2 regions of the Streptomyces sp. NPDC002156 genome follow, and region 1 is predicted to be linked to the other one. Evidence: riboswitches for the same ligand, from Rfam matches in the RefSeq annotation. Region 1 holds a riboswitch; the other holds the start of a gene.
What was found. A riboswitch is a leader RNA that binds a small molecule or an ion and turns the genes downstream of it on or off. The one in region 1 is predicted to bind glycine.
Positions count from the first base shown of each region.

Region 1 (14,395 bases):
GGCTGGGCGCTCCTCGTACTGATGCTGAGCGGGGTCAGCGACTATCTGGACGGCAAGCTCGCGCGGCGCTGGAACCAGATCAGCAGTCTTGGCCGGCTCCTCGATCCCGCGGCCGACCGGCTCTACATTCTCTCGACTCTGGTCGGTCTGACCTGGCGCGAGATTCTGCCGATCTGGTTGACCGCTGCACTGCTGGCGCGAGAGCTGGTTCTGTTGGTGATGGTGGGTATCCTCAGGCGTCACGGGTATCCGCCGCCGCAGGTGAACTTCCTGGGGAAGGCCGCTACCTTCAACTTGATGTATGCCTTCCCGTTGCTTCTGCTCAGTGACGGAAGTGGGTGGCTCTCGTCACTCGCTGCTATTTTCGGATGGGCGTTCGCAGGATGGGGTACAACGCTCTACTGGTGGGCAGGAGTCCTCTACGTGGTACAAGTCCGCCGACTGGTTCGTGCGGACGCCATGGCCGATTGAGCTCGCCGGTTGGGCAGCTGTAGTGCCTCGATGGCCCGCGTCGGCAAAGTGCGGGACAATCTGGACGGGTGAAGTCGGCTAGACCGTCGTCTCTTCAAGGAGGACGCTTCCGACATGAAGGCCGTCGTGATGGCCGGAGGCGAAGGCACACGCCTTCGCCCAATGACCTCAAGCATGCCCAAGCCGCTCCTGCCAGTGGCCAATCGGCCGATCATGGAGCACGTGCTGCGGCTGCTCAAAAGGCATGGGCTCAACGAGACAGTCGTTACTGTCCAGTTCCTCGCCTCACTCGTCAAGAACTACTTCGGTGACGGCGAGGAGCTCGGGATGGAGCTGACCTATGCCAATGAGGAGAAGCCACTCGGTACTGCCGGAAGCGTCAAGAACGCCGAAGAGGCGTTGAAGGACGACACTTTCCTCGTCATCTCCGGTGATGCCCTGACCGACTTCGACCTCACCGAGCTGATCAATTTCCATAAGGAAAAGGGTGCGCTCGTCACTGTCTGTTTGACGAGGGTGCCGAATCCACTGGAATTCGGCATCACCATCGTCGACGAGGAGGGCAAGGTCGAGCGCTTCCTCGAGAAACCGACCTGGGGACAGGTCTTCTCCGACACCGTGAACACCGGCATCTACGTCATGGAGCCCGAGGTCTTCGACTACGTCGAGGCCGATGTCTCCGTCGACTGGTCCGGTGACGTCTTCCCCCAGCTGATGAAGGAAGGTCGGCTGGTCTACGGCTATATCGCCGAGGGCTACTGGGAGGACGTCGGTACGCATGAAAGCTACGTGAAGGCGCAGGCCGACGTCCTGGAGGGCAAGGTCGACGTCGAGCTGGACGGCTTCGAGATCTCGCCCGGAGTGTGGGTCGCGGAGGGCGCCGAGGTGCATCCCGATGCCGTTCTCCGAGGGCCGCTCTACATCGGGGACTACGCCAAGGTCGAGGCCGGCGTGGAAATCCGCGAGCACACCGTTGTCGGCTCGAACGTCGTCGTGAAGAGCGGGGCCTTTCTGCACAAGGCCGTGGTGCACGACAACGTGTACATCGGTCAGCACTGCAATCTGCGCGGCTGCGTCATCGGGAAGAACACCGACATCATGCGCGCGGCCCGGATCGAGGACGGCGCGGTCATCGGCGACGAGTGTCTCGTCGGTGAAGAATCGATCATCCAGGGGAACGTACGCGTTTACCCGTTCAAGACGATCGAGGCCGGCGCCTTCGTCAACACCTCGGTGATCTGGGAATCCAGAGGGCAGGCGCATCTCTTCGGCGCCCGCGGAGTGTCCGGAATCCTCAACGTCGAGATCACTCCCGAACTGGCGGTGCGACTGGCCGGTGCCTACGCGACCACCTTGAAGAAGGGGTCCACCGTCACCACCGCCCGCGACCACTCCCGTGGTGCCCGGGCACTGAAGCGGGCCGTCATCTCCGCGCTGCAGGCCAGCGCCATCGACGTACGGGACCTGGAGAACGTACCGCTGCCGGTGGCGCGGCAGCAGACCGCTCGGGGGAGTGCCGGCGGGATCATGATCCGGACTACGCCCGGGGTGCCTGATTCCGTCGACATCATGTTCTTCGACGGGCAGGGGGCCGACCTTTCGCAGGCCAGTCAGCGGAAGCTCGATCGGGTCTTTGCGCGGCAGGAATACCGGCGGGCGTTCCCCGGGGAGATCGGGGATCTGCATTTCCCGGCCAGTGTGTTCGACTCGTACACCGGGTCGTTGCTGCGGAATGTCGATACGACCGGGATCGCTGAGTCCGGGCTCAAGGTTGTCGTCGACGCGTCCAACGGCAGTGCGGGGCTTGTGCTGCCCAGTCTGCTCGGGAAGCTCGGTGTCGATTCGCTGACCATCAATCCCGGTCTCGACGAGTCCAGGCCGACGGAGTCCGCGGACACCCGGCGGTCCGGGATGGTGCGGCTCGGGGAGATCGTGGCGTCCGCGCGGGCCGCCTTCGGAGTGCGATTCGACCCGGTGGGCGAGCGGCTTTCGCTCGTCGACGAGAAGGGGCGGATCATCGAGGACGACCGGGCGCTGCTCGTCATGCTGGATCTGGTGGCCGCAGAACGCCGTAGCGGGCGGGTGGCGCTGCCGGTGACCACTACCCGTATCGCCGAGCAGGTGGCCGCCTATCACGGGACCCAGGTCGAGTGGACGACGACGTCACCCGACGATCTGACCCGGGTCGGGCGCGATGAGTCGACCATCTTCGGCGGGGACGGACGCGGTGGGTTCATCGTGCCGGAGTTCAGCAGTGTGTTCGACGGATCGGCAGCCTTCGTACGGCTTATCGGGCTGGTCGCGCGGACGCAGCTCACGCTCAGCCAGATCGATGCCAGGATTCCGCGGGCGCATGTCCTGAAGCGGGATCTGGCGACTCCCTGGGCCGTCAAGGGACTTGTCATGCGGCGGGTTGTCGAGGCGGCCGGAGAGCGGTTCGTCGACACGACCGACGGGGTGCGGGTGGTCGAGACCGACGGGCGGTGGGTGATGGTTCTGCCCGACCCGGCGGAAGCCGTCACGCATTTGTGGGCCGAAGGGCCTGACGACGCCTCCGCTCAGGCACTGCTCGACGAGTGGGCCACCGTTGTGGACGGCGCCGGTCGCTGAATCGAGGTCCACGCGCGCGTGCCGGACAGGAGCCCCCAATGGGGCCTGTCCGGCACGTCGGTGGGGCCGTTCGGAGGCAGTGGTCGCGACGTGGGACGATGTGCGGCATGCCGCAGCAGCCCCCCGTTCGGAGCATCCCCACGAGCCGTTCCCGCCCGGACGCGTCCATGTCGCTGCTCACCAATGTCATGGACCACAGCCTCGACGAGGGGTATGCCGAGGCGGCCGAGCGGAAGAAGGCCGCGGGCGACGGCGGTCTGCCGAGGCCGCTCAGGGCGAAGCTGGGCCTGGCCGCAGGGCTGGTGCTCGCCGCTCTCGTGGTGACCGTGGGAGCCGCGCAGGCGCGGGTGGCGGCGCCCGCGATCGCCAAGGAGCGCGAGGAACTGATCGACCGCATCGACCGCGAGACGGAGGCGGCCGACAAGCTGGAGGAGTCGGTCGACCAGCTGCGCGACGATGTCAGCGCGCGTCAGCGTGCGGCGCTGAAGTCGGGCGGCGGCAGTGAACAGGCCGACCTGGTAGGCATTTTGTCGGGTGCGACCGAGGTGCACGGGCCGGGTGTGAAGCTCGTCGTCGACGACGCGAAGGAAGCCAGCACCGGTGCCGGCGGGGACGCGCGCGAGACCTCGGGGTTCTCCGACACCGGGCGGGTGCGCGACCGGGACATGCAGCGGGTCGTCAACGGGCTCTGGCAGTCGGGCGCCGAGGCCATCGCGATCAACGGGCAGCGGCTGACGGCTCTGTCGGCGATCCGGGCTGCGGGAGACGCGATACTGGTCGACAACAAGCCGCTCGTGCCGCCGTACACGGTGCTCGCGGTGGGGGACGGCAAGAGGCTGAGCAGCAGGTTCCAGGACAGCGCCGACGGACTGTATCTGGCCGCGCTGCAGGAGAACTTCGACATCCGGACCAGCATCTCCGTGGAGGGCGACCTCCGGCTGCCTGCCGCACCGAGTGTGATCGTACGTACAGCACAACCGAGTACAGAGACACCGAGTACAGAGACAGAGAAGGGCACATCGTGATCGCGGTACTGGGCCTCGTCGTGGGAGTCGTGGCTGGATTGTTGGTCCGGCCCGAGGTTCCGGCGGTCGTCGAGCCTTACCTTCCCATCGCTGTCGTAGCGGCTCTGGATGCCGTGTTCGGCGGTCTGCGGGCCATGCTCGACGGCATCTTCGACGACAAGGTCTTCGTGGTGTCGTTCCTGTCGAACGTCGTCGTGGCCGCGCTGATCGTCTTCCTGGGCGACAAGCTGGGCGTGGGTGCCCAGTTGTCCACCGGTGTGGTCGTGGTCCTCGGTATCCGCATCTTCTCCAATGCCGCGGCGATCCGCCGGCACGTCTTCCGGGCCTGACGCCGATGAGCGACAACGACAAGAGCGGCGCCGGCGACAAGCAGGCCGACGCGGGCGAGAACCGGTTGCGCGAGGAACTGCCCGAGGAGGTCTCTCCCGCGCCCTCGGCGGCCTCGGACGCGCAGGCCGTGGACGTGACGGCCGGCGAGGCGCCGGGACCGTCCCTGACCGGCCGTCAGCGACTGGTGAACGGGCTGTGGCCGCTGCGGGTGACCCGGGCCCAACTGATCGTCGCCCTGCTGCTGTTCGGGCTCGGATTCGGGCTGGCGGTGCAGGTCGCGTCCACCAGCGACAGCGACGGGGCCCTGCGCGGTGCGCGCCAGGAAGATCTTGTACGCATCCTCGATGAACTGGATGACCGTACTCAGCGTCTTGAGGACGAGAAGCAGGGTCTCGAAGATCAGCGGACCGAGTTGGAGAACAGCTCGGACCAAGCTGAGGAGGCCCGTAAGCAGACGGTCGAGAAGGAGCGGCAGCTGGGCATCCTCGCGGGCACGGTGGCCGCGCAGGGGCCCGGGATCACGCTGACCATCGAGGACACGAAGGGAACGGTCGAAGCCGACATGCTGCTCGACGCGATCCAGGAGTTGCGTGCGGCTGGCGCCGAGGCGATCCAGGTCAACGGTGTACGGGTCGTCGCGGGGACCTTTCTGGCGGACGAGGACGGCGGGGGAGTGAGCGTCGACGGGAACAAGATCGACGCTCCCTATCGTTTCAAGGTCATCGGCAAGCCGCAGGACCTCGAACCGGCGCTCAACATCCCCGGAGGTGTGGTGCAGACCCTGGAGAAGGAGCAGGCCACCGTTACCGTGGAGCGGGCGGACAAGATCGTCGTGGACGCCTTGCGAGCGGCGAAGCAGCCTGACTACGCTCGGTCGTCCTCCCAGTGAACCGGGGGTGCATGGGGGCTGTCCGGGGAGGGCATGAGGTTGCGGGGGGTCGGCGCACCGAATGGGTGGTGCGTGGTGGAAACTGTCAGGTGGAGACGGACGTTGTGAGGATGTCCGGGTCGACCGGTAGGTGCAGTCAGGGTTCGTCCTGCCCCACGGGCGGGTCTGTTTCGGTCAAGGGGAATCGCCCGTGAAGTTGTTTGCGAAGTTGTTCGGCAAGAGCGCGCGAGAGGGCAGCGACAACGCGACCGCCCGCCATCGCGCACAGCCCGACGCGGAGGGTCAGCGCCCTCTGTTCCGGGACCAGGTCGGCGGTCCGGGCGGTGACGTTCCGGGAGGTCAGGGCGCGCCGTCTGTTGACCCTGCCCAGTCCGGGCGCATAGGTTTCGGGGAACCGTCAACCTCAAGTACGGGTGGAGAGTTTTCCTCCGACCCATATGCGTCCAATGCCCCGGCGGGGCAGCCGCGGCAGGAGGATCCGTCGATGTCGGCCCTTGTGTGTACGAGGTGCGGTAACCGCAACGCGGAGAACAGCCGCTTCTGCTCCAACTGCGGTGCGCCTCTGCGGGCCGGAGTCACCCCCGAGCGTCCGTCGGAGACGACGTCCACGATCTCCATCTCCGGTATCGAGGCGTACGACGCCGAGGTCACCGGGCAGACGCAGATGCCGATGCTCTCGCCCGAGGCGCAGGCCGCGGTGGATGCCCTGCCGCTCGGATCGGCGCTTCTGGTGGTGCGCCGTGGCCCGAACTCGGGCAGTCGCTTCCTGCTGGACGGTGAGCTGACCACGGCCGGGCGCCATCCGCAGAGCGACATCTTCCTGGACGACGTGACCGTGTCCCGCCGTCACGTGGAGTTCCGCCGAGGTCAGGACGGCCTGTTCACCGTCGCCGACGTGGGCAGCCTCAACGGCACGTACGTCAACCGTGAGCGGATCGACCAGGTCGGTCTGAACAACGGCGACGAGGTGCAGATCGGCAAGTACCGGCTGGTGTTCTACGCGAGCCAGCGGGGCTACTGACCCTCCTCCGGACCGAGTCCGGAGGGACCCCAGGGAAGGTCCATGCTTCAAACACCGAGCGGCGGTGCCGGTCACGGCATCGCCGCCGCGGACAGTGGGCTGATGAGCATCGGCACAGTGCTGAACGCGCTGCGCGACGAGTTCCCCGAAGTCACCATCTCCAAGATCCGTTTTCTGGAGTCGGAGGGGCTCATCGAGCCGCAGCGGACCCCTTCGGGGTACCGCAAGTTCAGCCCGGAGGACGTCGAGCGCCTCGGCCATGTCCTGAGAATGCAGCGGGACCACTATCTGCCCCTCAAGGTGATCAGGGAGTACCTGGACGCCATGGAGCGCGGGGAGGCCGTGTCGCTCCCCTCCGTGGGCCGTCAGCGGGACGGTGAGCCGAGTCTGGAGCCCGAGGGGCCCACGGCCGTCCGGATCGGCCGGGCCGAGCTGCTCGCCGCCGCCGGGATCGGTGACGAGGAACTCGCGGAGTGGCAGTCGTACGGGCTGGTCGGGCCGCTGCCCGACGGGGCGTACGACGCGGAGACGGTCACTGTCGCCGCGCTCGTCGCCGAGCTGGGGCGGTTCGGGATCGAGCCACGGCATCTGAGGGTGATGAAGGCCGCCGCCGACCGCGAGGCCGGCCTGGTCGACCAGGTGGTGGCCCCGCTCAGGCTCCACCGCAATCCGCAGACCAGGGCCCTTGCGGAGGCCCGCAGCAAGGAACTGGCGGGGCTCACGGTGAAGCTGCACGCGGCCCTGGTGCGGATCGCGCTGGGAGTGCGGCAGCCCTGAGCGGAAAGGGCAAGCCGGAGGGCGGATCGGCCACCCGTTCCGTGCCCGACTACCCAAACGTCCCGGGCACGGCCTAGGGTTGCTGTGTGAACGAGCTCGATGTCGTAGGTGTCCGGGTCGAAATGCCCTCCAACCAACCGATCGTGCTTCTGCGGGAAGTGGGAGGCGACCGCTACCTCCCCATCTGGATCGGACCGGGGGAGGCGACGGCGATCGCCTTCGCCCAGCAGGGCATGGCCCCCGCACGACCGCTGACGCACGACCTGTTCAAGGACGTGCTGGAGGCCGTCGGCCAGGAGCTCACCGAAGTGCGCATCACGGACCTGCGCGAGGGTGTCTTCTACGCGGAACTGGTGTTCGCCAGCGGGGTCGAGGTGAGCGCCCGCCCGTCCGACGCCATAGCGCTGGCGCTGCGCACCGGGACGCCGATCTACGGCAGCGACGGAGTGCTCGACGACGCCGGGATCGCGATTCCGGACGAGCAGGAGGACGAGGTGGAGAAGTTCCGCGAGTTCCTCGACCAGATCTCTCCCGAGGACTTCGGGACCAACAGTCAGTGAGCCCTGACGGCGACGGTTGACGAGGCTCGGGCGGCTCCACGGACCTGATGGTCGGTGGAGCCTGTCTTTTGCCCGGTGGCGTCACGGATGATGGCAATTGCCAGCGGCGTGTGAGAGCGTCGTGCGGCCCATGCGGAGCGCATTCGGCTAGCCTTTCCCCGCGGTGGGGTACGGGAAACCACTCCTAGGGTGATTATCACTCGGCGTGCCGAGTGTGGCGATCGTTGACGCACCCCTGGTGACTGCCTACCGTCGAGAAGGCAGGTCAAGGACGGAGGTCGGCGTGAGAAGCAGCGGCGACGGTACGGCTGGGGGTGCCCCCGGACGCGGTCTGGGGGAGAGCGGCCCGTACCCGCTTCAGGGCAGCGCGGCCGATCACGTTCCGCGGCGGCCGACGGCTGTAGCAGGCGGCGGAGGGGCGACATCCATGGCGTCCGAGGAGATCGGCTACCGCGGTCCGACGGCGTGTGCGGCGGCCGGCATCACTTACCGCCAGTTGGACTACTGGGCGCGCACCGGGCTGGTCGAGCCGAGTGTGCGGCCCGCTCACGGGTCGGGGACGCAGCGGCTCTACAGCTTCCGGGACGTTGTCGTCCTGAAGGTCGTGAAGCGCTTTCTCGACACCGGTGTCTCACTGCAGAACATCCGTACGGCGGTCCAGCACCTGAGGGCGTGCGAGTTCCGAGATCTGGAGCGCCTGACGCTGATGAGCGACGGCGCGACGGTCTACGAGTGCACCTCGCCCGACGAGGTGCACGCGCTGCTCCAGGGCGGGCAGGGCATCTTCGGTATCGCCGTCGGTGTGGTGTGGCGGGATGTGGAAAGCGCTCTCTCGCAGCTGCACGGGGAGCGCGTCGACACGGGCGAGACGCTTGTCGGGCACAACCCGGCGGACGAGCTGGCACGGCGGCGCAACCGGGCGGTCTGACCGCCCCGCCCCGGCGCTCCGGGGCATTGTCAGTGGCGTAGGGCAGCATCGGACATGTGAGAAACGCGCCCACGATCCTGCATCTCGACATGGATGCCTTCTTCGCCTCGGCGGAGCAGGCGTCCAAGCCGAGTCTGCGCGGGAAAGCCGTGGTCGTGGGCGGTCTTGGACCGCGCGGGGTGGTCGCGACGTGTTCGTACGAGGCCCGGGTGTTCGGGGTCCACTCCGCGATGCCGATGGGCCAGGCACGGCGACTCGCGCCGAACGCCGCGTATCTCGTGCCGAGGTTCGGGTTCTACCGGGCGATCAGCGAGCAGGTCATGGCGCTGCTGCGGGCGCTGTCGCCGCTGGTGGAGCCGCTCAGCCTGGACGAGGCGTTCGTGGATCTGGAGGCCGGGGCAGCGGCCTGGGACGAGGCGTCGGCGCGGCTGGCGGGGGCGAAGCTGCGCACTGACATACGCGCGGTCACGGGGCTCACGGGGTCGGTGGGTCTCGCCGCGTCCAAGATGCTCGCGAAGATCGCCTCCGAGCAGGCCAAGCCGGACGGCCTGGTGCTGATCGATCCCGGGACCGAGCGGGCGCTGCTCGGGCCGATGTCGGTGCGGATCCTGCCCGGGGTCGGGCCGACGACGGGCGACCATCTGCGGCGGGCGGGCATCAGCACCGTCGACGAGCTGGCCGAGGCGGGCGAGGACGAACTCGTACGGCTGCTGGGGAAGGCGCACGGGCACGGGCTGTACGCGATGGCGCTGGCGCACGACGAGCGGCCCGTGGTGGCCGAGCGGGAGACCAAGTCCGTGTCGGTCGAGGACACGTACGACGTGGACATCCACGACCGGGTCCGGGTGGGGACGGAGGTGCAGCGGCTGGCAGACCGGTGTGTGCGGAGGCTGCGCGGGGCCGGGCTGTCGGGGCGGACCATCGTCCTCAAGGTGCGGCGGTACGACTTCTCCACGCTGACCCGGTCCGAGACGCTCCGGGGGCCCACGGACGACCCCGGTGTGGTGCGGGAGGCGGCGGCCCGGCTGCTGGAGTCCGTGGACACGACTGGTGGTGTGCGACTGCTCGGGGTCGGGGTGAGCGGCCTCGCCGACTTCACGCAGGAGGATCTGTTCGCCCAGGCTGCCGGGGAGTTGGCGGCGCTGGAGCCGGCTGAGGAGGCGGAGCACGAGGCCGCCGAGGAGCAGGAGGCGCCCGCCGAGCGGCACTGGACCACGGGGCACGACGTACGGCATGCCGATCTCGGACACGGGTGGGTGCAGGGGAGTGGGCTTGGACGGGTGACCGTGCGGTTCGAGACGCCGGACTCGGAGCAGCCGGGGCGGGTGCGGACGTTCCGGACCGACGATCCCGCGCTGGAGCCGGCGGATCCGCTGCCGCTGGTGTCCTCCGGGCCGCGAAGACCCGACGGTCCGGACGAAGGGCCGGTGGATCAGGCTTCGTCCGTGCCCGCCAGCTTGCCGAAGTCGTGGTCCGGGAACGGAGGAGGGGGCGCCACGTCGAGGCCGTAGTGGTGGTAGAGCTGGAGTTCCTGTTCCGGGGAGAGGTGGCGGCCCACGCCGAAGTCGGGGGCGTCCTTGATCAGGGACCGCTCGAAGGGGACGCGCAGCGTGCCGTCGATCAGTTCGCTGGGTTCCAGGGGCACGAAGGCGTCCCTGCTGAACAGCCCGGTCCGTATGGCCGCCCACTCCGGTACACCCGTCGCGTCGTCGAGGTAGATCTCGTCGATCGTGCCGATCTTGGTGCCGTTGCGGTCGAAGGCCTTGCGGCCGATCAGGTTGCGCGGATCGATGTCGGTCTGCACGGCGGGCCCTCCGTATGGTCGCAACTCATCCGTAAGCACTACAAAAGAGCACATCGGGGCAGGTGGCCACTCGAAGGTCTGTGCGTGGAGCCGCTGATAGGCTGGCCAATGGCTGCTGACCCTGTGCGGGAGAGTCCTCCGGAACCTCGGAGGCGCCGAAGGAGCAACTCCTCCCCGGAATCTCTCAGGCCCCTGTACCGCACGGACGAGGTCACTCTGGAAAGCAGGGCGGAGGACATGGTCTCCGCTCTCACCGACGGTGAAAACCGGGACGTCAGCGCATTGGCGGCCCGGTGAAGCTCTCAGGTCGAGATGACAGAGGGGGAGGCCGTTCGGGCACCCGTGCCGTGGTGCCCCTCGAAGGTCGCTAACGACCAGGAGGCCTCCGTAATGACCGCCCACCGCACTTCGCTCGCCGTACTCGAACAGGGCACGCCCTTCGAGCGGCGCCACATCGGGCCCGACCGCGAGGACCGGGCCAAGATGCTCGCGCAGGTCGGATACGGCTCGCTCGACGAGCTGGCTGCCGCCGCGGTCCCGGATGTGATCAGGAACGCCGACGCGCTGGATCTGCCGGGCGCCCGTACCGAGGCCGAGGTGCTGGCCGAGCTGCGGTCGCTGGCCGACCGGAACCAGGTGCTCGGGTCCATGATCGGGCTCGGGTACTACGGGACCTTCACCCCGCCGGTCATCCTGCGGAACGTGATGGAGAACCCGGCCTGGTACACCGCGTACACGCCCTACCAGCCGGAGATCTCGCAGGGGCGCCTCGAAGCGCTGCTGAACTTCCAGACCATGGTCGCCGACCTCACCGGGCTGCCCACCTCGGGCGCCTCGCTGCTCGACGAGGGCACCGCGGCGGCCGAGGCGATGGCGCTGTCCCGGCGCATGGGCAAGAACAAGAAGGGGCTCTTCCTCGTCGATGCGGACGCCCTGCCGCAGACCATCGCCGTGATCGAGACTCGGGCCGAGCCCGTCGGCGTCGAGGTCGTCGTCGCCGACCTGAGCGCGGGCATCCCGGACGACATCGCGGGGCGCGAGATCAACGGCGTGCTGCTGCAGTACCCGGGCGCCTCCGGTGCCGTACGGGATCTGAAGCCCGTCGTCGAGCAGGCGCACGGGCTCGGTGCCGTCGTCACCGTCGCCGCCGATCTGCTGGCCCTGACACTGCTCACCTCGCCCGGTGAGCTGGGCGCGGACATCGCGGTCGGGACGACCCAGCGGTTCGGGGTGCCGATGGGCTTCGGTGGGCCGCACGCCGGATACATGGCTGTGCGCGAGCAGTTCGCGCGCAGCCTGCCCGGGCGGCTCGTGGGTGTCTCCGTGGACGCGGACGGGCACAGGGCGTACCGGCTCGCCCTGCAGACGCGGGAGCAGCACATCCGCCGCGAGAAGGCGACCAGCAACATCTGTACGGCCCAGGTGCTGCTGGCCGTGATGGCCGGCATGTACGCCGTGCACCACGGGCCCGAGGGGCTGCGGACCATCGCCCGGCGGACCCACCGGTACGCCACGATCCTCGCCGCAGGGCTGATGGCGGGCGGTGTCGAGGTCGTCCACGGGGCCTACTTCGACACGCTCACCGTGCGGGTGCCCGGGAAGGCCGGCGAGGTCGCCGCCGCCGCGCGTGAGCACGGGGTGAACCTGCATCTCGTCGATGCGGACCGGGTGTCCGTCTCCTGCGACGAGACCACCACTCGGGCCCACCTGGGCGCCGTCTGGACCGCGTTCGGGGTCGAGGGCGACATCGAGGCGCTCGACGCGGGCGCCGAGGACACGCTGCCCGACGGGTTGCTGCGCACCGACGACGTTCTCACGCACCCCGTCTTCCACCAGTACCGCTCCGAGACCGCGATGCTGCGCTACCTGCGCCGGCTTGCCGACCGTGACTACGCGCTCGACCGGGGCATGATCCCGCTGGGCTCCTGCACCATGAAGCTCAACGCGACCACCGAGATGGAGCCGGTCACCTGGCCCGAGTTCGGTCAGCTGCACCCCTTCGCGCCCGCCGAGCAGGCACAGGGCTATCTGACGCTCATCCGGGAGCTGGAGGAGCAACTCGCCGAGGTCACCGGGTACGACAAGGTGTCGCTCCAGCCGAACGCCGGTTCGCAGGGCGAGCTGGCCGGGCTGCTCGCCGTACGCGGATACCACCGCGCCAACGGCGACGAGCAGCGGACGGTCTGTCTGATTCCGTCGTCCGCGCACGGGACCAACGCGGCCAGCGCCGTCATGGCCGGGATGAAGGTCGTCGTCGTGAAGACCGCCGGGGACGGCGAGATCGACGTCGAGGATCTGCGGGCGAAGATCGAGCAGTACCGCGACGAGCTGTCGGTGCTGATGATCACGTACCCCTCGACGCACGGCGTGTTCGAGGAGCATGTCGCCGACATCTGCGCACAGGTGCACGAGGCCGGTGGGCAGGTGTACGTCGACGGGGCCAACCTCAACGCGCTGGTGGGGCTGGCCAAGCCGGGGCACTTCGGTGGGGACGTCTCGCATCTGAATCTGCACAAGACGTTCTGCATCCCGCACGGCGGTGGCGGTCCGGGGGTGGGCCCGGTAGGCGTACGAGCGCATCTCGCGCCGTATCTGCCCAATCACCCCCTGCAGCCCGCTGCCGGGCCCGAGACGGGCGTGGGGCCCATCTCGGCGGCTCCCTGGGGTTCGGCGGGCATTCTGCCGATCTCGTGGGCGTACGTCCGGCTGATGGGCGGCGAGGGGCTCAAGCGGGCCACGCAGGTGGCCGTGCTGAGCGCCAACTACATCGCCAAGCGGCTGGAGCCGCACTACCCGGTGCTCTACACCGGGCCCGGCGGGCTCGTCGCGCACGAGTGCATCATCGATCTGCGGCCGATCAGCAAGGCCACGGGCGTGAGCGTCGACGACATCGCCAAGCGGCTCATCGACTACGGCTTCCACGCGCCGACGATGTCCTTCCCGGTGGCGGGGACGTTGATGATCGAGCCGACCGAGTCCGAGGACCTGGGCGAACTGGACCGGTTCTGCGAGGCGATGATCGCCATTCGCGGCGAGATCGAGAAGGTCGGCGCGGGCGAGTGGCCGGCCGACGACAACCCGCTGCGGAACGCGCCGCACACCGCCGCCGCGCTGAGCGGGGAGTGGACGCACGCCTACACGCGCGAGGAGGCGGTCTTCCCGGCCGGGGTCTCGGCGGCCGACAAGTACTGGCCGCCGGTACGCCGGATCGACCAGGCCTTCGGTGACCGGAACCTGGTCTGTTCCTGCCCGCCGCTGGACGCTTACGAGGAGTAGTCGCCCTCGGACACACGTCGGGGCCGGTTCGCAGCGAGTGTCTGCGGGCCGGCCCCTCTTTGTCTGTTCAGTTGTCCGGGCGTCGCGCCCCTCGATGCCGGGAGGCTGCCCTTCGTGCGTGGCCGTCAGGCGGCCGTCATCACCGGTCCGGCGCCCGCGGGGCGGTGGGGGGCGATGATCTGGCCGTCGGGCAGTAGCTCACCGGTGTCCTCGAAGAGGAGGACGCCGTTGCACAGCAGGCTCCACCCCTGTTCCGGGTGGTGCGCCATCAGTCGGGCGGACTCCCGGTCGGTGGAGTGGGCTGTCGGGCACGGTGGCTGGTGCTGGCACATTGATGGGATCTTTCGCTCTGTCGTGGAGTGTGAGATGGCTGTGGTGTCTGTCCTGCGGCTCGAAGCACTGTTCATGGCCGCCCCCGTTGGGAAAGTCGGTTCGAAACCAGTGTTGCTCTACGGGCGTCAATCCGCAGGGATTTAGCCGCACCGCTTCTCACAGGTTCAAGACGCATCACCCGGGCGGACGGTTCAGCCCAACTGGGCTGTCCCTTTGGGTGGTTCTTGGGGGCCGGAAAGGGCTAGTCCGGACGGGTCGCAAACCCTTAATGGCTCGTACGAGCGTAATGGCGCGCGAAAGAGCGACGTACCCCGCTGCCGGGAATTCGGCGGCGGGGTACGCGGGAATACGGAGAGTGCCGTGTCGTGTGC
Region 1 is NZ_JBSFDA010000173.1:6,908-21,302, reverse strand. It holds gene ACWCRB_RS41145 (CDP-alcohol phosphatidyltransferase family protein) at 1-471, shown strand, start outside; gene ACWCRB_RS41140 (sugar phosphate nucleotidyltransferase) at 586-3,081, shown strand; gene ACWCRB_RS41135 (DUF881 domain-containing protein) at 3,189-4,106, shown strand; gene ACWCRB_RS41130 (small basic family protein) at 4,103-4,435, shown strand; gene ACWCRB_RS41125 (DUF881 domain-containing protein) at 4,441-5,325, shown strand; gene ACWCRB_RS41120 (FHA domain-containing protein) at 5,456-6,346, shown strand; gene ftsR (transcriptional regulator FtsR) at 6,389-7,123, shown strand; gene ACWCRB_RS41110 (bifunctional nuclease family protein) at 7,210-7,683, shown strand; gene ACWCRB_RS41105 (MerR family transcriptional regulator) at 7,967-8,611, shown strand; gene ACWCRB_RS41100 (DNA polymerase IV) at 8,668-10,122, shown strand; gene ACWCRB_RS41095 (PRC-barrel domain-containing protein) at 10,044-10,415, opposite strand; glycine riboswitch at 10,532-10,625, shown strand; gene gcvP (aminomethyl-transferring glycine dehydrogenase) at 10,806-13,691, shown strand; gene ACWCRB_RS41085 (DUF5999 family protein) at 13,817-14,023, opposite strand.

Region 2 (14,395 bases), on a different contig from region 1:
GCGTCGCGCCCGCGATCTCGCTCTACGTCTCCGGCGAGTCCGGCGACGGCTACGAGGCCGGCATGGCCCTGCAGAAGGTGGCGAAGTCACCGACCGCCGTGGACGTCGTCTATCTGCCGCGCAGCGCCGGCGGCCACAACATGGCGCTGTGGCGGCCCCAGATCACCACGGTGTTCCGCTGGCTCACCCAGCAGTTCGACGCGGGCGGCCACAAGACGACCGGCAATACGTCGAACACGACCGGCTCCACGCCTTCAGGACGGACTACTCGTCCTCACTTGCCGTCGACCGCCGGTTCCACGCGCGCGGCGCTCGCCAGTGGAACCGCATCGCGAGCAACCGCAGTACGAAAGCCGTGACGACCGCCAGCCCGCTGGTGAGCGAGGTGAGCGCGTCGTAGCGGATGCACAGGACGGTCAGCGCGGAGCCGACGATCGCCGGGACCGCGTACAGGTCCCGGTCCCAACGCAGCAGCGAGGGAACCTCGTTGGCGAGGACGTCACGCAGCACTCCGCCGCCCACGGCGGTCGCCAGACCGAGGGCGGCGGAGGCGGTGAGGCCCAGGCCGTAGTCGTACGCCTTCACCGTGCCCGTGACGCAGAACAGCCCGAGCCCCGCCGCGTCGAACACGTTGACGCCGACCTGGATGCGCTCCACCTCCGGGTGGAGGAAGAACACGAGCAGGGCGGCGAGCAGCGGGGTCAGGAAGTACCCGAGATCCGTGAACGCGGCCGGCGGCACGGCCCCGATGACGACATCCCGCAGCAGCCCGCCGCCCAGCGCGGTGACCTCGGCGAGTACGGCGATCCCGAAGACGTCGAAGTTCTTGCGTACGGCGAGCAGGGCGCCCGAGATCGCGAAGACGAAGATGCCGACGAGGTCGAGGGTGTGCTGGACGGAAGGGCTGAAGAGCTGCTGGATCACCCCCATATTCTCACCAAGAAACGGGCGTGTGCCTTACAAAGCAAGGCAGGGCGTGCGTGACCTCTTAGATGACAGGCTCAGAACACCTGGAGGGTCATCGCGCCGCGCCGGCGGCGGCCTCGGCGACCGCGCACACGCCTCTCCTCGCGCCAGGATGTCGAAGGCGGCGTTGGCGCCGAGCGGTTCGGGTACGCCGCCGTAGGCCAAGGCCTCGGTCAGCGGTGGCATCACCGAGTCCGTGGCCATCATGGCTTCGCCGATGACTTCTGCTTGTTGAACGCGTATGCCCCGGCAGCCAGCTCACTGGCTGCCGGGGCATACGCGTCGATAAGACTTTCCTCTATTTTTTCTCGCCGCCGGTTTCCGGTGCGTCCGGCGTCTCCGGCTCCTCGGACGTGGCCTCGGTGTTGTCGGCCGCGACCTCCGCCGCGACAGCCGCCGACGTCTCCGCCGACACCGCCAGCACCTCGTCGGCCACCAGCTCCGCCGCCTCCTTGGCGACCGTGAGCAGCACGGTGTCCTGCGGGGCCTGGTCCTCGAAGTTCTCCGGGTGGTGGCAGGCGACCTGCTGGCCCGGCTTCAGCTCCACCAGCTGCGGCTCGGCCGTCGTGCAGATCTGCGTAGCCTTCCAGCACCGGGTGTGGAACCGGCAGCCGCTCGGCGGTGAGATCGGTGAGGGCACGTCACCCTTGAGCAGGATGCGCTCGCTCTTCGCCGACCGGCGCCGCGGATCCGGGATCGGCACAGCCGACATCAGCGCCTTGGTGTACGGGTGCATCGGCGCCCTGTACAGGGACTCACGGTCGGCCAGCTCGACGATCTTGCCGAGGTACATCACCGCGATCCGGTCCGAGACATGCCGGACCACCGAGAGGTCGTGCGCGATGATCACGTACGTCAGGCCCAGCTCCTGCTGGAGGTCGTCCATCAGGTTGACGACCTGGGCCTGGATCGACACGTCCAGCGCGGAGACCGGCTCGTCCGCCACGACCAGCTTCGGCTTCAGGGCGAGCGCGCGGGCGATGCCGATGCGCTGTCGCTGACCGCCGGAGAACTCGTGCGGGTAGCGGTTGTAGTGCTCGGGGTTGAGACCCACGACCGACAGCAGCCGCTGGACCTCCTTCTTGATGCCGCCCTCGGGCTCGACGCCCTGGAGCCGGAAAGGAGCGCCGATGATCGTGCCGATGGTGTGCCGCGGGTTCAGCGACGAGTACGGGTCCTGGAAGATCATCTGCACGTCACGCCGCAGTGGGCGCATCCCACCGACACCGAGGTGCGTGATGTCCTTGCCCTCGAACTCGACCGTACCGGCGGTCGGTTCGAGCAGCCGTGTGATCAGCCGGCCCATCGTCGACTTGCCGCAGCCCGACTCGCCCACCACGCCCAGGGTCTCGCCGGCCCTGACCTCGAAGTCGATGCCGTCGACCGCGCGCACCGCGCCGACCTGCCGCTGGAGCAGGCCCTTCCGGATCGGGAAGTGCTTCTTGAGGCCAGTCACCTTGAGCAAGGTCTCGCCGGGGGCGGCGTCCTTGGCGAGGATGGCGCCTTCACTCTGCGCGGGAATCTTCACTGCCGCGTCCTCGGGTTTCTCGCTCACAGCTTCGGCGCAATCTCTTCGGTCCAGATACGCTCCCGCTGCTCCTGCGTCATGTGGCAGGCGGCCCAGTGCCGACTGCCGACCTCGGCCAGCTCGGGGCGGACCGTGCGGGTGACGTTGTCCTTGGGGATGTCCGCGTACGGGCAACGCGGGTTGAAGGCGCAGCCGGACGGAATGTTGATGAGGGAGGGCGGGGAGCCCTTGACCGGGATGAGGCGTTCCTGCTGGTCGCGGTCGAGGCGCGGCATCGAGCCGAGCAGGCCCCAGGTGTAGGGGTGCCGTGGCTCGTAGAACACCTGCTCGGCCGGTCCCCGCTCCACGCAGCGGCCCCCGTACATCACCAGGAGGTCGTCGGCCAGCTCGGCGACGACGCCCAGGTCGTGGGTGATGATGATGACCGCCGAGCCGAACTCCGTCTGCAGGTCGCGGATGAGGTCGAGGATCTGTGCCTGGACGGTCACGTCCAGGGCGGTCGTCGGCTCGTCCGCGATGAGCAGTTCGGGGTTGTTGACCAGCGACATCGCGATCATCGCGCGCTGCCGCATACCGCCCGAGAACTCGTGCGGGTAGCTGTCGACCCGCTTGTCCGGCTGCGGGATGCCGACCCGGTCGAGCATCTCCACGGCCCGGCGCTTGGCCGTCTTCTTGTCCACCTTGTGGTGGATGCGGTACGCCTCCACGATCTGCTGGCCGATCGTGTAGTACGGGTGCAGCGCCGACAACGGGTCCTGGAAGATCATCGACATCTCACGGCCGCGCAGCTTGCGGACGTAGTCCGGGTCGGCGGACAGCAGCTCCGTGCCGTCCAGCCAGATCTCACCGGACACCTGCGCCTTGCGCTTGCCGTACTGGCCGGCACTGTGCAGGCCCATGATGCCGAGCGAGGTCACCGACTTGCCGGAGCCGGACTCTCCCACGATGCCCAGGGTCTTGCCCTTCTCCAGCTGGAAGCTGAGCCCGTCGACGGACTTGACCAGGCCGTCGTCGGTCGGGAAGTGCACCTTCAGATCGCGCACTTCGAGGAAGGCGGTCGGTGCCGACAGGGCGGTGGTGGGCTCGCCCACGGCCGCTCCGCTCTTGCTGAGTTCGGTCATGACAGCCTCACTCGGGGGTCGATCACGGCGTACAGGACATCCACCACGAGGTTGGCGAAGAGCACGGCGAGGGAGGTGATCAGGGTGACGCCCACGATGATGGGCAGGTCCTGGTTCCTGATGGCGTCGAGCACCGCCCGGCCCAGGCCGGGCAAGTTGAACGTGGACTCGGTCAGGATCGCGCCGCCGATGAGGGCGCCGAGGTCCATGCCGAGCATGGTCAGGATCGGCGTCATCGTCGAGCGCATGGCGTGCTTGCCGATGACCGTCTGCTCCTTGAGGCCCTTGGCACGGGCGGTGCGGATGTAGTCCTCGCCGAGGATCTCCAGCATCGTGGCGCGGGTGATCCGGGCGTACATCGCCGCGTACAGGAACGCCAGGGTGATCCACGGCAGGATCATCGCGCCGAACCAGCCGGAGAAACTCTCGTCCAGGGGCACGTACTGCGCGTCGATCCACTTCAGCCCGAAGGCGAAGACCGCCAGGCTGAGCATGCCGGTGAAGTAGATGGGCAGGGAGACACCCGCGAGGGCGACCACCATGGCCCCGCGGTCCCACAGGGTGCCCCGCTTGAGCGCGGAGAGGACACCGGCCGCCACACCGAAGATCAGCCACAGCACGGCCGCACCGAGCGCGAGACTCAGGGTCACCGGGAAGCGGTCGGTCAGCACCGGCCAGACGGCCTGCTCGCTGCGGAAGGAGTAGCCGAAGCAGGGTGCGGCGCAGTGGATGGTGTCGCCGCCGCCCGAGTAGGTGCGGCCGGCGAAGATCCCCTTGAAGAACTCCCAGACCTGCGCGTAGATCGGGTCGCCCAGGCCCAGCTTCTGCCGGACGCCCTCGACGGCGGCCGGGTCGGCCTGCTTGCCCACGAAGCTCGTGGCGATGTCGACACCCGCCCACTTGGGGACGAGGAAGAAGATGCCGAAGACCACCATGACGATGACCACGAGCATCACTGCGGCGGCGAACAGCCGCCTGATGAGGTAAGCGAGCACAGCTCTTGGCCCGCTGCGCACTGCGGGCCACCAGAGGTCGTCCGGTGGCCCGCAGTCACGCCGCGCCGGCCTTCACCTGCCTTTCGTGCAGTACGGCGGGTGCGCCGGGGCTACTTCGGGGACTTCAGGCCGAGGTTGACGAAGTCGTACATACCGCTGTAGCCGTTGCTGGTGTACACGTTCGCCAGGTTGTCCGAGCGCCAGTTGATGAACTTCTCGAAGACGAAGGGCAGGTAGTACGCGCCCTCCATGACCTTGTGGTTGATCTCCGTCGACAGCTTGGTCTTGCCCGCGTCGTCCAGCGTCGTGACGTACTGGTCGAACAGACCGTCGATGGTCTTGTCCTTGATCAGCGCGTAGTTGGAGTTACCGCTGTCCAGGATGTACTTGCTGTTCCACAGCGGCAGACCGAAGCCCTGGACGGACGGGAAGTCCGGGCCCCAGCCCATGATGATGATGCCGTAGCCCTTCTTCTTCACGTTCTCGGGGCTGCCGATGATGCCGGTCGTCTGCGAGCCGTCGTACTGGTCGATCTCGGCGGTGATGCCGATCTTCTTCAGCGACGCCTGGAGCGACTGGGCGGTGGCCACCTCGACCGGCTTGTTGTTGCGGACGGCGATGGTGGTGCTGAAGCCGTTCGGCTTGCCGCAGGCCTTGAGGGCCTCCTTGGCCTTGGCCTCGTTGCCGCTCTTGTTGGCACCCGCGATCTCGTACGGGTCGTACTTCTGGCCCTCGGCGCCCGGGACGGACGGCGGCAGCATGTTGGTGCCGATGTCACCACCGGCGACCGGGCCACCGCGCGCGGTCTGCAGCGACACGTGGTCGGCACCGTAGATCACGGCCTTGCGGCACTCGATGTTCTCGAACGGCGCGACGCTCTGCGGGAAGACCGCGTAACGGACGTAGCCGGAGACCGGGTTGTCCAGGTTGGCCTTGTGCTCCTTCAGGGCGGTGGTGCGGCCCTGCGGCGACATGCCGGTCTGGTTGATGTCCAGGTCCAGGTCACCGTTGAGCAGACGCTGGTCCAGCTGGTTGGCGTCCGAGAAGAACGTGACGGTGATCTTGTCCGGGTAGGCCTTGCGGATCGGGTCCGAGGCCTGCTTCCAGGAGGCGTTGCGGGTGAGGGTCAGTTCCTTGCCCGGGCTGTACGACTCGAACTTGTACGGGCCGGAGGAGAACGGCTTCAGGCCGTACTTGGACTTGGTGTCCTTGTCCTGGCGGACCGGGGAGGCCGAGACCAGGGCAAGCATCTCCTCGAAGTCGGAGTTGGCCTGCGGCAGGTGGAAGACGATGGTCTTGTCGTCCGGCGTGTCGATCGCCTTCAGGCCGAGCTTGTCCGCGGAGGTGTCCTTGTACGGGCCCTGGTACTCGCCCTTCGGGTCGAGCACGTCCTTCAGGTAGACCGGACCGCCGGACAGCACGTCCTGCGCCCATACCCGCTCGATGCCGTACTTCACGTCCTTGGACGTGATCGGCTTGCCGTCCTCCCATGTCACGCCGTCACGCAGGGTGTACGTGTAGGTCTTGCCGTCGTCGGTGACCTTGGCGAGACCGGTGGCGAGGTCGGGGGTCAGCTCGGCGCCCGCGACACCGGGCTCCGCCTTGCCGGTGACCAGCTGACGGCTGTAGTAGCGCGCGAAGTTCCACATGAAGCCGTAGTAACCGCGCGTGGTGTCCCAGGAGTCCGCGTCCTGGGCGCCACCGAACTTCAGCGTGCCGCCCTTCTTGGCCAGCGAAGCCTGGGCGACCTTGTTGTTCGCGGCGTCGAAGCCGGCGGCACCGGTGCTCGAGCCATTGTCGCCGTCGTCTCCACCGCCGCCGCACGCCGCCGTGGTCAGCAGCGCGGCCACCGCGGCGACAGCGGCGAATGCGCGCTTCCGCCGTCCTGAGGTGCGTTGGGTAGTCACGATCTCGGATCCTCCGGATTGATGAGAGACCCCGTGTGAGTAGCACGGGACGGTTGTGGTGCAGCGGTTCAGCGGGAAGCCTTCGGGTCCAGCGCGTCCCGGACGCCGTCGCCGAAGAGGTTGAAGGCCAGCACGGTGATGAAGATCGCCACGCCCGGGACCACCATGTACATGGGATCCGACTCGTAGTAGTCGATCGCACTCGAGAGCATCTGCCCCCAGGAGGCCGTGGGCGGCTTGACGCCCACGCCCAGGAAGCTCAGTGCCGCCTCGGTGAGGATGTTGGTGGGGATCATCATCGTCGAGTACACGACGATCGGGGCGACGAGGTTGGGCAGCAGTTCCTTGAACAGGATGTACACCCGCCCGGCACCCAGCGACCGGGCAGCCTCGACGTACTCGCGCTCACGCAGCGAGAGCGTCTGGCCGCGCACCACGCGTCCGATGTAGGGCCAGCCGAAGAAACCGATGACCAGGATCATCACGAACACACGCACGCTCGACCCGGTCAGGCCCAGCATCTCGTTCGGCATGACCGAGACCAGAGCAATGATGAACAGCAGCTGCGGGAAGGCCAGCAGGCCGTCCATCACGCGGCTGATGAGGGAGTCGAGCCAGCCGCCGAAGAAGCCGGCGAGGATACCCAGGACCGTTCCGAGGATCACTGCGACCATGGCGGACAGGAAGCCGACAAGGAGCGAGATCCGGGCGCCGTAGAGGATGCGCGCGAAGATGTCGCGGCCGTTGACCGGCTCGACACCCAACAGGTGGTCGCCGCTGATGCCGCCGAGAGAACCCGTGGGCGTACCGAACAGCGGATCGATGAGGTCCTCGTGGTACTCGTTCGGGTCCTGCCCGAGGATGCCCGTGATGAGGGGGGCGGCCAGTGCGACCACGACGAGCAGGAGCACCACGACACCGCCCGCGAGGGCGAGCTTGTCCCGCTTGAGCCGCTCCCAGGCGATCCGGCCCAGCGAACGCCCCTGAACGGCCTTCGCATCGGTGCTGGCCACCGCCGCTTCCTCGGCCGCGCTCGGGGCCGTTTCCGCAGTCGGCTCGTGCAATGGTGCCGTCATCTGGCAGGGACCCCTCTCAACCGGCGGTAGCCGGCTCACACTTGCCGCTGTAGCGACGTGACCAGTCCGTTGTACGCAGGGGAGGACAACCCCCTGCTGCGGGAGTCTTCAACGGTTCAGCGATCTGTCACCAGACCTGGCGATGAATGGATGCGTAACCGTGATGCTGTCCTGGGGATTCCGTTATCCGAACGGCGGGTAGCGGCGGCCGGACAGGTACGGATGTGGACATTGAACGTAGGCTCGAACATTTCACCTTGATCTACGCGCGGAGACACCGCTCACGCCTCGATGCGCGATCACCGTGAGGTGACGCGCTCAACGCGCTGGTGTTTCCGCTCAGTAACGACCCCGCGCCGGCGGATACCCGTACCCCGCGGCCGGAGCCTGGGGCGGGGCGGCGATCGCGTGGGCCTCACGGTCGTAGAACGGGCGGGCGTTCACCCGCAGCCACATCACGACCGGGTCCTGCTCGTCCGACATCGCGACCGTCGACACCGGCAGCCCGTCGGGGACCGCCCCTATCGACTGCTGCATCATCGCCCGCACCGAGTCCACGGCCGGCGGCGAGGTGTCGTACACATCGAGCCCGATGGCGAGGTACGGCGCCCCGAGCGCCGGCTGCACCCAGGCGCGGCGCAGCGAGCGGACCGCCGGGGTGCGGTGGGCGTTCTGCGAGAGGAGGGCGTAGAACTGCGGGATCTCGATGCCGGGTTCGGCGAGGCGCAGGGGCCCGGCGGGCTGGCGTTCCAGGCCCGTCGCGATGCGGCGCAGATCGAGCCAGGGGATGCCGACGCCGCCGCCCGGGGAGTGCGGGTTGAGCCAGAGGCCGTACTGGTCCGGGTAGAGGGTGCGGGCCACGTCGAGGCCGTCGACCACCTCGTACGACCTGTTCCAGCCGCTGACCGACAGCTCCTGGGCGGAGGTCACGCAGGGGGCGTAGCCGTACCCCTCGACCTGCATGTTTCCGTACTGGGCGTCCGGGGAGCCGGCCTGGCCGTGCCAGAGCAGCATCCAGATCTGGCCTGAGGACGGGGTTGCGAGGGCGCGCAGGAGTGCCTCGTAGGCGTCGTAGCGCCCGGGCGTGACTTGGCGCAGCATGTGCTCGACCTGACCGGCCGCGGCCGTGCCCGACGCGCTCACCATTACCGCCCCTTCGTTTCCCCTACCGAGTTGTGCGTTCCCTAGCTTAAGCGGCGCCACTGACAGACACGGCCTGTCGAAGGCGCCCAGGAACTCGTGACTTGCGGTTTTTCGGCGACTGCGGGCCGTCGTGGCTGGTCGCGCAGTTCCCCGCGCCCCCAGGTGGGTGCCCCTGAGGCAAGTTCATCAGTAACCGTGCTGGTAGAAGGGGCGGACTCGGTCCCTCAGCCAGTCCGTTACCGGGTCCTGGGCCGCGTCCAGGAAGACCAGGTTCACCGGCCAGGGGGAGCCCACCCGGCCGAGTGCTCTTCCTACCGCGTCCATGGGGATTGTGCGGGCCACCGGGTCCCAGGGGGAGAGTTCTACGCCGATGAACATGACGGGGGCGGAGGTCTCGATGGTCGCCAGGCAGCGGCGGGCCGTTCGGACGACGCCCGTGCCGGCGAACTCCGTCGCCGCGGCGGTGAGGAAGTCGACCGGGTCCTCCTGCCAGTTCGGCTCGTAGAGGCGGACCCGGCCGCCGCCGGCGCCGTCGAGGACGGTGCGGCCGGAGCGGCAGAGTTCGGCGACGGCGGGCGGGGGCAGCGGGACGCCGACCATGCCGTCCGGGTTCATGGCGATGCCGACCTGGGGCGGGAGGCCACGGGCGAACTCGACGGCGGGGGCCACGGTGTACGCCATGTGGCCGCCGACGACCTGCCGGAACTGCTCCTCCGAGCTGAAGACCGGCACGTACGCCTGGCCGCCGATGTCCATCGTGGGCAGGTCGAGGGGGCCGGAGTGGGGGCCGCCGCCGGACGGGAGGGGGACCCAGACGAAGCTGCGGCCGAGGACCTCGACGATGCGGGCGCCCGCGCCGGGCACGCCGAGGGAGGCCGAGAGCACCTCCTCCAGCTCGTTGCCGGGCCACCCGCCGTGCGAATGGGGGTGCGCCTGTGCGGGGAAACCCCCGGGAAAGTCCGGGGGGAAGTCCGCCGGGATGTCCATCTGCTGCCTACCGCCCGCTGTGAACCGCTGCCTTGAGTCTCTTAATGGGCAAAACCCTAACCGGCCCCGGCGGGTACGGACATCAGTCCGCGAAGTCGATCCTGCGCAGGGTGTCCGCCGCGTCCCGGTCGATCAGCACCGCCGAGCCGCAGCCCTCCGGCAGGTTCCCCTTCTCCACCGAGCGCAGCAGGCGCGAAGCGGCCTGGCGGTGGCGCAGGAACGCGTACCGCGAGACGCCCCGGCCGCGTTCGCGCTGGCCCTCCAGGGCCTCGTCCGGGGTGACGTCGAGGAGGAGCAGGTGGAGGGTGCCGCCGCGGCGGCGGGCCTCGCGGGCCAGCCAGCCGCGCACCCAGGCCTGCGTACCGCAGTCGTGTACGACGACCCCGGCGCCGGAGCGCAGGGTGCGGCGCAGTCCGGCGTAGTGGGCGAGGCGGACGAGCGGCCGGTAGACGGCGTAGGGGAGGAACGAGGGCGTACGGGCGTCCCAGCGGTCGCGGGTGTTCTGCGAGTCGATGCCGGGGCCGCGCACCGCCCGGCGCATCAGCGTGGACTTGCCGCTGCCGGGCAGGCCGGTGACCACGACGAGGTCGCGGGCGCCGAAGGTGAGGCCGTGCGGGCTGTGGCCCGCGCGCTCCCGCAGATCGCGGATCACGGGTGCAGGGCGTGGGGCGCACGCCTCCCGGGCGGGGGCGGCGGGCTGCGTGGGCAGCGCGTCGGTCAGTGCGAGGGCTGAGGTCGTCGCGTACGCCGTGGTCCTGTTCACCGTGATCGTCCTCCCATGGGGTCGGGAAGTACCGTCCCCGTCGAGTGTAAAGAGAAGGTAATACGCGGTGTCTCTCGTTTGGGTCCGCTTACTGCAACAGGCCTGCTACAGGGCGGTATGTGCCGCTGTGGCGTGACTGTGTTCTCTCTGTGAAGGGTCCCCCTGCCGTGCCGAAGCAATGCGTGCGATGATGTGCCCGCCAACTGCATACCGGCCGCTTGAATCCGCGCGGGAGAGTTCCGGACACCTACGGGTGACCGGGCGCCGAAGGAGCAAGTCCCTCCCTTGAATCTCTCAGGCCCCGTACCGCGCGGGCGAGGCACATCTGAAAAGAGGGCTGCCGGTCCTGTGACCAGCGGCTCCACCCACGGTGCAAGCCATGCCCTTGATGGTCATGGCGAACCTCTCAGGTTCCGATGACAGATGGGGAGGAACGACCTCGCCGTCATGCCCTGGGAGCACAACCGATGAGCAGTAGCCCTGTTCCGCGTACGACCGCGCTCGATGCCCTGCATCGTTCGCTCGGCGCGACGATGACCGACTTCGCCGGCTGGGACATGCCCCTGCGGTACGGCTCCGAGCGCGACGAGCATCTGGCCGTGCGCACGAAGGCCGGCCTCTTCGACCTCTCCCACATGGGGGAGATCACCGTGACGGGGCCGGAGGCCGCCGCCCTCCTCGACTACGCGCTGGTCGGCAACATCGGGTCCATCTCTGTGGGCCGCGCCCGCTACACGATGATCTGCCGGGCCGACGGCGGCATCCTCGACGACCTGATCGTCTACCGCCTGGCCGAGACCGAGTACCTGGTGGTGGCCAACGCCGGCAACGCGCAGGTCGTCCTCGACGCCCTCGTCGAGCGGTCCGACAGCTTCGACGCGCTCGTCCGCGACGACCGGGACGCCTATGCGCTGATCGCCGTACAGGGCCCCGAGTCCCCGGGGATCCTGAAGTCCCTCACCGACGCCGATCTCGACGGCCTGAAGTACTACGCGGGTCTGCCCGGCACGGTCGCCGGGGTCCCCGCCCTCATCGCGCGCACCGGATACACCGGCGAGGACGGCTTCGAGCTGTTCGTGGCGCCGGGCGACGCGGAGAAGGTGTGGCAGGCGCTGACCGACGCGGGTACGCCCGCCGGGCTCGTCCCCTGCGGACTGTCCTGCCGGGACACCCTGCGCCTGGAGGCGGGCATGCCGCTGTACGGGCACGAGCTGTCGCTCTCGCTGACCCCGTTCGACGCCGGGCTCGGCCGAGTGGTGAAGTTCGACAAGGCGGGCGACTTCGTGGGCCGCGCGGCCCTGCGCGAGGCCGCCGAGCGCGCCTCGTACGAGCCGCCGCGGGTCCTGGTCGGCCTGGTCGCCGAGGGCCGTCGCGTCCCGCGCGCGGGATACGCGGTGGTCGCCGACGGCCGGGTGATCGGCGAGGTCACCTCGGGCGCCCCCTCCCCCACGCTCGGCAAGCCGATCGCGATGGCGTACGTCGACTCCACGCACGCGGCGCCGGGCACAGCGGGCGTGGGCGTGGACATCCGGGGCAGTCACGAGCCGTACGAGGTCGTGGCACTGCCGTTCTACAAGCGCCAGAAGTAGCCCGGGTTTCACTCAGGCGTCGTCAGCGACCCGTGTCATGGCTGCTCACGGGCAGTCCCCTGTAGTACCCCATGCATGACCAGTCCCCCGCGTACAGGAGAATTCAGGCCATGAGCAACCCCCAGCAGCTGCGCTACAGCAAGGAGCACGAGTGGCTGTCGGGCGCCGAGGACGGCGTCTCGACGGTCGGTATCACCGAGCACGCGGCCAACGCGCTCGGCGATGTCGTGTACGTCCAGCTTCCCGAGGCAGGTGCCACGGTGACCGCGGGCGAGACCTGCGGTGAGCTGGAGTCGACCAAGTCCGTCAGCGACCTGTACTCCCCGGTCTCCGGTGAGGTCACCGAGGTCAACGAGGACGTCTCCAACGACCCGTCGCTGGTGAACTCCGCCCCGTTCGAAGGCGGTTGGCTCTTCAAGGTGCGCGTCGCGGAGGAGCCGGGCGACCTGCTCTCCGCGGACGAGTACACCGCGTTCTCCGGCAGCTGAGATCCCCAGGCGTAAGGACGTATTGCCCCCATGTCGCTTCTGAACACTCCCCTGCACGAGCTGGACCCGGACGTCGCCGCCGCCGTCGACGCGGAGCTGCACCGTCAGCAGTCCACCCTGGAGATGATCGCCTCGGAGAACTTCGCTCCGGTCGCGGTCATGGAGGCCCAGGGCTCGGTCCTCACCAACAAGTACGCCGAGGGCTACCCCGGCCGCCGCTACTACGGCGGCTGCGAGCACGTCGACGTCGCCGAGCAGATCGCGATCGACCGGGTCAAGGAGCTGTTCGGCGCCGAGTACGCCAACGTCCAGCCGCACTCGGGCGCCTCCGCCAACCAGGCCGCGCTGTTCGCGCTGGCCCAGCCCGGCGACACCATCCTCGGCCTGGACCTGGCGCACGGCGGCCACCTCACCCACGGGATGCGGCTGAACTTCTCCGGCAAGCAGTTCGACGTGGTCGCCTACCACGTGGACGAGGCCGGTCTTGTCGACATGGCCGAGCTGGAGCAGCTCGCCAAGGAGCACCGGCCGAAGGTGATCATCGCGGGCTGGTCGGCGTACCCGAGGCAGCTGGACTTCGCGGAGTTCCGCCGCATCGCCGACGAAGTCGGGGCCTACCTCTGGGTCGACATGGCGCACTTCGCCGGTCTGGTCGCGGCGGGCCTGCACCCGAACCCGGTGCCGTACGCGGATGTCGTCACCTCGACGACCCACAAGACGCTGGGCGGCCCGCGCGGTGGGATCATCCTGGCGAAGCAGGAGTTCGCGAAGAAGCTGAACTCGTCGGTCTTCCCGGGCTTCCAGGGCGGCCCCTTGGAGCACGTGATCGCGGCGAAGGCGGTGTCCTTCAAGGTCGCCGCTTCGGACGACTTCAAGGAGCGCCAGCGGCGTACGGTGGACGGTGCCCGCATCCTGGCCGAGCGCCTGGTGCGGGCGGACGTCGGCGAGCACGGCGTGTCCGTCCTCTCCGGCGGTACGGACGTCCACCTGGTCCTCGTCGACCTGCGCAACTCCGAGCTGGACGGCAAGCAGGCGGAGGACCGTCTCCACGAGGTCGGCATCACCGTCAACCGGAACGCGATCCCGAACGACCCGCGTCCGCCGATGGTGACGTCGGGGCTCAGGATCGGCACACCGGCCCTCGCGACCCGCGGTTTCACGGCCGAGGACTTCACGGAGGTCGCGGACGTCATCGCGGAGACCCTGAAGCCGTCGTACGACGAGCAGAGCCTGAAGGCACGGGTCAGGGCGCTGGCCGACAAGCACCCGCTGTATCCGGGCCTGACCAAGTAGTACCCCCCGGAGTGAGTGGGCTCCGCCCCGGCGCGGAGCCCACCGCCCCCGTTCTGAGGAGTCACCGTGGCCGTTTCGGTCTTCGACCTGTTCTCGATCGGTATCGGCCCGTCCAGCTCCCACACGGTCGGCCCCATGCGCGCGGCCCGGCTGTTCGCCCGCCGGCTGCGCAACGAGGAGGTCCTCGGGGCGGTGGCGTCGGTCCGGGCGGAGCTGTACGGCTCGCTCGGCGCGACCGGCCACGGCCACGGCACGCCCAAGGCGGTGCTGCTCGGTCTGGAGGGCGCCTCGCCGCGCACGGTGGACGTGGAGGGCGCGGACGTCCGGGTGGAGCAGATCAAGGAGTCGGGCCGGCTCAGGCTCCTCGACGACCACGAGATCGCCTTCTCCTTCGACGACGACCTGGTCCTGCACCGCCGTAAGACGCTCCCCTACCACGCGAACGGCATGACCCTCTGGGCGTACGACGCCTCGGGGGCCGAGCTGCTGTCGAAGACGTACTACTCGGTGGGCGGCGGATTCGTCGTCGACGAGGACGC
Region 2 is NZ_JBSFDA010000021.1:20,766-35,160, forward strand. It holds gene ACWCRB_RS12080 (alpha/beta hydrolase) at 1-359, shown strand, start outside; gene ACWCRB_RS12085 (trimeric intracellular cation channel family protein) at 265-924, opposite strand; gene ACWCRB_RS12090 (ABC transporter ATP-binding protein) at 1,265-2,521, opposite strand; gene ACWCRB_RS12095 (ABC transporter ATP-binding protein) at 2,518-3,615, opposite strand; gene ACWCRB_RS12100 (ABC transporter permease) at 3,612-4,610, opposite strand; gene ACWCRB_RS12105 (ABC transporter substrate-binding protein) at 4,721-6,517, opposite strand; gene ACWCRB_RS12110 (ABC transporter permease) at 6,586-7,593, opposite strand; gene ACWCRB_RS12115 (enhanced serine sensitivity protein SseB C-terminal domain-containing protein) at 7,933-8,736, opposite strand; gene ACWCRB_RS12120 (enhanced serine sensitivity protein SseB) at 8,923-9,723, opposite strand; gene ACWCRB_RS12125 (AAA family ATPase) at 9,806-10,492, opposite strand; glycine riboswitch at 10,706-10,805, shown strand; gene gcvT (glycine cleavage system aminomethyltransferase GcvT) at 10,954-12,075, shown strand; gene gcvH (glycine cleavage system protein GcvH) at 12,186-12,563, shown strand; gene glyA (serine hydroxymethyltransferase) at 12,594-13,856, shown strand; gene ACWCRB_RS12145 (L-serine ammonia-lyase) at 13,923-14,395, shown strand, end outside.
Region 2: linked by a shared signal. The riboswitch ahead of gcvT (glycine cleavage system aminomethyltransferase GcvT) and the one ahead of gcvP (aminomethyl-transferring glycine dehydrogenase) in region 1 are both predicted to bind glycine.